DNA from 2 places in the Streptomyces roseifaciens genome. Region 1 is predicted to be linked to the other one. Evidence: predicted binding sites of a transcription regulator. Region 1 holds the regulator's gene; the other holds the start of a gene.
The links. Region 1 encodes HspR, which represses chaperone genes until heat shock. Its sites were predicted from a motif close to TTGAGNNNNNNNNNCTCAA; they were not measured.
Positions count from the first base shown of each region.

Region 1 (3,690 bases):
TCGACGACCTGGCCTTCTTCGCCCGCGAGGAGATCCTGTCCGTCGAGCCCTACACCGCGCTCACCCAGGAGAACATCGACCACGCCCGGCCGCTCGACACACGCTGTCTGCGCCGCGGCGTACGGATCCGCAACGTCGTGCTCAAGGAGGCGCTCGACCACCCGCCGACCGTCGCCTACCTGCGCGAACTCACCACACAGGGCGCCCGGATCCGCGTCGCCTGCGACATCTCCGAGCGGATCCTCGTCTACGACCGGCACACCGCGCTGGTGCCCGCCGACCCCGACGACACCTCGCGCGGCGCCCTGATCGCCCAGGAGACGGGCCTGGTCGCCAACATCCTGGCGCTGTTCGAGAAGATCTGGGACCAGGCCACCGACCTCGCCGCGCTGATCGAGGAACCGGCCGAAGGAGCCGCCGGGCTCTCCGCCGTGGAACAGCGGGTCCTGGAGTCGATGTGCCGCGTCGGCAAGGACGAGATCGGCGCCCGTGACCTGGGCATCTCCGTCCGCACCTACCGCCGCCACGTCGCGGACCTGCTGCGCGTCCTCGACGCCTCCAGCCGTGCGCACGCCGCGCTGCTCGCGCGGGAGCGCGGCTGGATCTAGCGGCGGCCCGGTTCTGGTGGCGGCCCGGTTCTAGCGGACCGCCCGCCACCCCCGCAGCCCGCCGGCGTCGAGCACCCCGGCCAGCCACTGCGCCACGGCGCCGGGGCCGGCGCCGGCGGCTGGCTGCACCCTCAGCAGGATCCCGTCCTCCCGAAGCCGCCAGTTGCAGTCCCAGCCCGCGGGCAGCGCTCCCACGAGCCTGATCACGGCCGTCTCCGGGGGCGCGGCGGTGGGCGCCGCGCGCGCCACCACCGCTTCCGTGAACTCCGTCCTCGCCACGCCATTCCTCCGATTCGCTTCTCATTGCGTACACGGCGAAGCCCCGGCCTGCCGCATTGCAGACCGGGGCTCCGAAGCCGACTTCCTTGTCACTGCCACCCGTTGACACGATGACAGACCGGCAGACGGTCGACGACCTTGGCCGGTATCCCGCACAGGCCCTGCAGGCCCTGCAGGCCCTGCAAAACGTGCAGACCCTGCAGACCGTGGACCGCCCGCACCTCCGCCGGAGCGGACGCGGCGGCCGCCGTGCCCGGCAGCGCGAAGACCATCAGGGACACCCCGGGAACGAGGACTGCAGCGGCCTTCTTGGCGAGATTTCCGGTCTTCACGTTTCCCCCAACGTCGTTGTTCCGTGGGGAAGACTCTGCCAGCGGAGGCGGAGCGTCCGGTGGGGAAAAGCTGTCAGGTTGCTGCAGGGGACACACAGCTTTATGCCAGTGCCGCGGCATACGGCGGCATGCGAAAGGGCCGGGTGAGCGGCGTGCTCACCCGGCCCTTTCGTACTGCGTTCCCAGCTGGTTTCCCCGCTGCGTGCGCCCCTACTGGTCGCGCCTCGGGCGCCACACCACCAGCGCGCTCGTCTGCTGGACGTCCTGGTACGGGACCAGGTCGCGGCGGTACGAGGCGTGGACCGCGGCCTCCGCCTGCTGCCGGGCCACGGCGGCGCCCTCGACGACGCCCTGCAGCTCGGCGACGCGCGCCTTGAGCGCGGCCACCTGGTTCTCCAGCTCGATGATGCGCTTGATGCCGGCGAGGTTGATGCCCTCGTCCTGGCTCAGCTGCTGCACCTGCCGCAGCTGTTCGATGTCCCGCGCGGAGTAGCGCCGGCCGCGCCCTGCGGCGCGATCGGGTGAGACCAGGCCGAGCCGGTCGTACTGCCGGAGGGTCTGCGGGTGCAGGCCCGACAGTTGCGCGGCGACCGAGATGACGTAGACCGGCGACTCGTCGGTCAGCTCGTACGGATTGCGCCGTCGGCCGGTCCCATCCATGGGGTCACGCTCCCTTCGCGGCCTGGAAGAGCTCTGCCCGCGGGTCCTGATCCGCAGTGGCCTCGCGGTAGGTCTGCAGGGCTTCCCGGGCCTTGTCGCCGAGATCCTTGGGCACGGTCACCTCCACTGTGACCAGCAGGTCGCCGCGGGTGCCGTCCTTGCGGACCGCGCCCTTGCCGCGGGCGCGCATGGTGCGGCCGTTGGGCGTGCCGGGCGGCAGCTTGAGGGTGACCGGGGGGCCGCCGAGGGTGGGCACCTTGATCTCGCCGCCGAGGACCGCCTCCGGGAAGGTGACGGGCACGGTGACGGTGAGGTTGTCGTCCTTGCGGCCGAAGACGGGGTGGGCGCCGACGTGCACGACGACGTAGAGGTCGCCGTTGGGACCGCCGCGCTCGCCCGGGGCGCCCTTGCCGCGCAGCCGGATCCGCTGGCCGTCGGAGACTCCGGCGGGGATGCGGACCTGCATGGTGCGGGAGGACTTGGCGCGACCGCTGCCGTGGCAGACGTCGCAGGGGTTCTCCGGGATGAGGCCGCGGCCCTTGCAGTCGGGGCACGGGTCGGTCATGGAGAAGCCGCCGCCGGAGCCGTGCGACACCTGGCCGGTGCCGACGCAGGTCGGGCAGACGCGAGGCGTACCGTTTTTGTCGCCGGTGCCGGAGCAGGCCTTGCAGGCGGCCGAAGAGGACATGCGCAGGGGCACGGTGGCCCCGTCGACCGCCTCGGTGAAGTTCAGGGACACCTCGGACTCGATGTCCTGGCCGCGGCGCGGCTGGGTGCGCGTGCCGCCGCGGTTGAACAGGCCGCCGAAGACGTCGCCGAGGCCGCCGCCGAAGCCGCCGGTGCCGCCGCCTCCGCCCTGGGCGCCGCCGAAGAGGTCGCCCAGGTCGAAGTTGAAGGAGCCGCCGCCCGCGCCGCCCGGCCCCGGGCGGAAGCCGCCGTTGGCGAAGAGGGCGCGGGCGTCGTCGTACTCCTTGCGCCGCTTGGGGTCGGCCAGGACGTCGTTCGCCTCGGAGATCTCCTTGAAGCGCTCCTCGGCCTTGGCGTCGCCCTTGTTGGCGTCCGGGTGGTACTCGCGGGCGAGCTTCCGGTACGCCTTCTTGATCTCGGCCTCGGTGGCGTCCTTGGGCACACCGAGGACCTTGTAGTAGTCCTTCTCCAGGAAGTCCTTCGTGCTCATCCTCGGTGTCCCTCCTTCCGTTCCCTGCGGTGATTCATCGGGTCAGCGTCAGCCCTTGTCCGGGCCACCGCTCTCCTCGTCGGAGCCGGAACCGGCTTCCTCGCCCTCGCCCTTGGCGCCCTGGGCGCCCGGCTGGGGCTCGGCGACGGCGACCCGCGCGGGGCGGATCGTGCGCTCGCCGATGCGATACCCCGGCTGCAGGATCTGCACGCACGTGGTCTCGGTCACGTCGGGCGCGTAGCTGTGCATCAGCGCCTCGTGCACCAGCGGGTCGAAGGGCTCGCCCTCCTTGCCGAACTGCTGCAGCCCCATCTTGGCGACGATCGTCTCCAGGGACTCGGCGACGGACTTGAAGCCGCCGACGAGCTCGCCGTGGTCACGGGCGCGGCCGATGTCGTCGAGCGTGGGCAGGAGCTCGGACAGGAGGTTCGCGACGGCGATCTCCTTGACCGTGACCCGGTCCCGCTCGACCCGGCGGCGGTAGTTCTGGTACTCCGCCTGGAGGCGCTGGAGGTCCGCGGTGCGCTCGTTGAGCGCGGCCTGGGCCTGGTCCAGCTGGGCCTTCAGGCCCACCTCCACCAGCTCCTCGCCGGAGGGGGCAGAGCCCGGGCCCGCCTTGTCGGCGGACCCGGCG
Region 1 is NZ_LNBE01000006.1:201,847-205,536, reverse strand. It holds gene AS857_RS34920 (helix-turn-helix transcriptional regulator) at 1-608, shown strand, start outside; gene AS857_RS34915 (hypothetical protein) at 639-887, opposite strand; gene AS857_RS34910 (hypothetical protein) at 977-1,219, opposite strand; gene AS857_RS34905 (heat shock protein transcriptional repressor HspR) at 1,430-1,879, opposite strand; gene dnaJ (molecular chaperone DnaJ) at 1,884-3,056, opposite strand; gene grpE (nucleotide exchange factor GrpE) at 3,105-3,690, opposite strand, start outside.

Region 2 (3,690 bases), on a different contig from region 1:
TCTCCGGGCCCCCTCGCCCGGCCGGATGCTGCGGGCGCTGCCCACCCCCCTCGGCACGCCGTTCACGTTCTTCTACGGCCTGGTCCTGCTGGCCACCGCGCTCTACACGCACTACGGCGACGAGGCCACGGTCGACGAGCTCCTGCGCGCGTCCAGCACCGACGCCGCGCACCTGGCCGAACAGCCGCTCGTCGTCCTGCTGGCGAGCGCCCTGTGGATAGCCGGCGGCCTGTACTCGCTGTTCGGGATCCTCTTCGTCCTCGTCGTCTCCGCGCTGGAGCGCCGGATCGGCGGGGCCCGCACCGCCGGCGTCTTCCTCCTCGGCCACGTGCTGGCCACCCTCGCCACCGAGCTGCCCGTGGCGGGCGCCGTGGCCGCGGGGCGGCTGCCCGAGGCCTCGCTGCACCGCCTCGACTACGGCATCAGCTTCGGCGTGATGGCCTGCATAGGCGCGCTCGCCGGGCTGCTGCGGCAGCGCGGGAAGCGGATCGTCCTCGGTCTCTCGTTCCTCATGTGCGCCCAGGACCTCGTCGAGTTCGCCGACCCGCTCGCCAGCTGGGGCCACCCCATAGCCCTGCTCACCGGCATGGCCTGCTGGAGCCTCCTGCGCGACAAGGGGCCGGCGGCCGGATCGGCCGCGGACGGTGCCGTCCCAGGCCCGCTGCGTGCGCCGCGGGAGGCCGGGCAGGGCGGTCCGGCCGGTGCACCACAGCAGAGTCTCCGCGGGGGAGCGGCCGGCCGGGGCGTCCGGGAAGAGCCGCTCGACGGCGGGCGCGCAGAGCCCGTCGGGCAGGTCGTGGCCGCCGGGGCGGACGGGGGTGAGCCCGAGGCCGCGCGCGATGTCGTCCGTATGGAGTACGAGTTCCCTCACGCCCATGGCGGCGAACCCGGGCGCGTCGGAGCGGCCCCACGGGTGCCAGGCGCGATCCCCCTCCCCCGCGCCGCGGACGGTCGCGGCGAGCAGCGCCGCAGCGATGCGGATGCCCTCCAGGCGGGCCGGTAGCGGCGCCTCGGGGTCGAGCGAGGCGAACAGGGCGATGCAGCGGTCGGCGGGCCGGGCCGTGAGCAGGCCCGCGTAGCCGACGAGACCCAGCGCGAGGTGGTCGAGCGTCGCGGCCGCGGACCACTCCAGGCCGGCCGCGGGCCGGGACCAGTCGTGGCCCGCGCCCGCCTCCAGGACCGCGGAGCAGTGCCCGGCGGCGTCGGTGACCGGCGCGGCCCAGGCGTCGGCGGTACGGGGCGCGGCGGGGCCGCCGGACGGCGCCGCTTCGGCTGATCGCCGCGGCGGCGGGAACAACAGGGACGAGCCCCCTGCTTGGCAGGACGAGCCCTGCCCGCGATCCGCTGCGGCGCTGCCGAGCAGCACGACCCCGCCGCGGCGGCGCGTAACCCCCACCGGTGTATCCGGCGGTGCCGGACCCGCAGGCGGCCCATCGGTCCCGCCCGCCTGATCGCTCAGAGCGAACGCCGGACAGGCCGGGGAACATCCACGGAGCGGCACGCATTGAGTCGGCATAGCTCAACTTGCCTGCCTAAGGGGAGATCATGGCTTCGACGTCCACATCGCTCACCCTGCCCGTGCTGCCCCTCGACGACGAGGTCGTCCTGCCCGGCATGGTGGTGCCCCTCGACCTGTCCGACACCGAGGTGAGGGCGGCCGTCGAGGCCGCCCAGGCCGCCGCGCGGGGCGGCGACAAGCCGCTCGTGCTGCTCGTGCCGCGGGTGGACGGCACCTACGCGGGCGCCGGCACGCTCGGCAGCGTCGACCAGGTGGGGCGGCTCTCCGGCAGCGGCGACCCCGGCGCGCTCATCCGCGGCGTCCGCCGCGTGCGCATCGGCGCGGGGACGACCGGCCCCGGGGCCGCGCTGTGGGTCGAGGGCACCGCGATGGAGGAGATCACCCCCGACCCGCTGCCCGGCGCCGTCGCCGAGCTCGTCAAGGAGTACAAGGCGCTCGCCACCAGCTGGCTGCGCAAGCGCGGCGCCTGGCAGGTCGTCGACCGCGTCCAGCAGATCGAGGACGTGGGCCAGCTCGCCGACAACTCCGGCTACTCGCCGTTCCTGACGGTCCAGCAGCGCGTCGAGCTCCTGGAGACCGCCGACCCGGTGGCCCGGCTCCGGCTCGCCGTCGGATGGCTCGGCGAGCACCTCGCCGAGCAGGACGTCGCCGAGTCCATCGCCAAGGACGTCCAGGAGGGCGTCGACAAGCAGCAGCGCGAGTTCCTGCTGCGCCGCCAGCTGGAGGCCGTCCGCAAGGAGCTCGCCGAGCTCAACGGCGACCCGGAGAACGAACCGGACGACTACCGCGCCCGCGTCGAGGCCGCCGACCTGCCGGAGAAGGTCCGCGAAGCGGCCCTGAAGGAGGTCGGCAAGCTGGAGCGGTCCTCCGACCAGAGCCCCGAGGGCGGCTGGATCCGCACCTGGCTGGACACCGTCCTGGAGATGCCCTGGAACGAGCGCAGCGAGGACGCGTACGACATCCCCGGCGCGAAGGCCGTCCTCGACGCCGACCACGCGGGCCTGGAGGACGTGAAGGAACGGATCACCGAGTACCTGGCGGTGCGCAAGCGGCGCGCCGACCGGGGGCTGGGAGTGGTCGGCGGGCGGCGCGGGGGCGCGGTGCTCGCGCTCGTCGGCCCGCCCGGCGTCGGAAAGACCTCGCTGGGCGAGAGCGTCGCCCGCGCCATGGGGCGGAAGTTCGTCCGCGTGGCGCTCGGCGGCGTCCGCGACGAGGCCGAGATCCGCGGCCACCGGCGCACGTACGTCGGCGCGCTGCCCGGCCGGATCGTGCGGGCGGTCAAGGAGGCCGGCTCGATGAACCCGGTCGTCCTCCTCGACGAGATCGACAAGGTCGGCTCGGACTTCCGCGGCGACCCGGCGGCGGCCCTCCTGGAGGTCCTGGACCCGGCGCAGAACCACACCTTCCGGGACCACTACCTGGAGGTCGAACTGGACCTGTCGGACGTCGTCTTCCTGGCGACGGCCAACGTCCTGGAGGCCATCCCCGAGGCGCTGCTGGACCGCATGGAGCTGGTCCGCCTCGACGGCTACACCGAGGACGAGAAGGTCGTCATCGCCCGCGACCACCTGCTGCGCCGCCAGCTGGAGCGCGCGGGCCTGGAGCCCGGCGAGGTCGTCCTGGAGGACGCCGCCCTGCGCAGGCTCGCCGGCGAGTACACCCGGGAGGCGGGCGTCCGGAACCTGGAGCGCGCCGTCGCCCGGCTGCTCCGCAAGGTCGCGGCCCGGCACGAACTGGGCGAGCAGGAGCTGCCGTTCACCATCGGCGAGGAGCAGCTGCGCCCGCTGATCGGGCGGCCGCACCACACCCCGGAGTCCGCGCAGGACCCGGCCGAGCGGCGCACGGCGGTGCCGGGCGTGGCGACGGGGCTCGCGGTCACGGGCGCGGGCGGCGACGTGCTGTTCGTCGAGGCCTCCCTGGCCGACCCGGAGACGGGCGGCGCGGGCCTGACCCTCACGGGCCAGCTGGGCGACGTGATGAAGGAGTCGGCGCAGATCGCCCTGTCCTTCCTGCGCTCCCACGGCGCGGAACTGGAGCTGCCGGTGGGCGACTTCAAGGAACGCGGCGTGCACCTGCACGTGCCGGCGGGCGCCGTCCCGAAGGACGGACCGAGCGCGGGCGTCACCATGACGACGGCGCTGGCGTCGCTGCTGTCGGGCCGCCGGGTGCGG
Region 2 is NZ_LNBE01000004.1:2,764,173-2,767,862, forward strand. It holds gene AS857_RS42145 (rhomboid-like protein) at 1-1,003, shown strand, start outside; gene lon (endopeptidase La) at 1,546-3,690, shown strand, end outside.
Region 2: a site for HspR is predicted at 1,505-1,523, ahead of lon (endopeptidase La). Genes of this name have one in related genera too.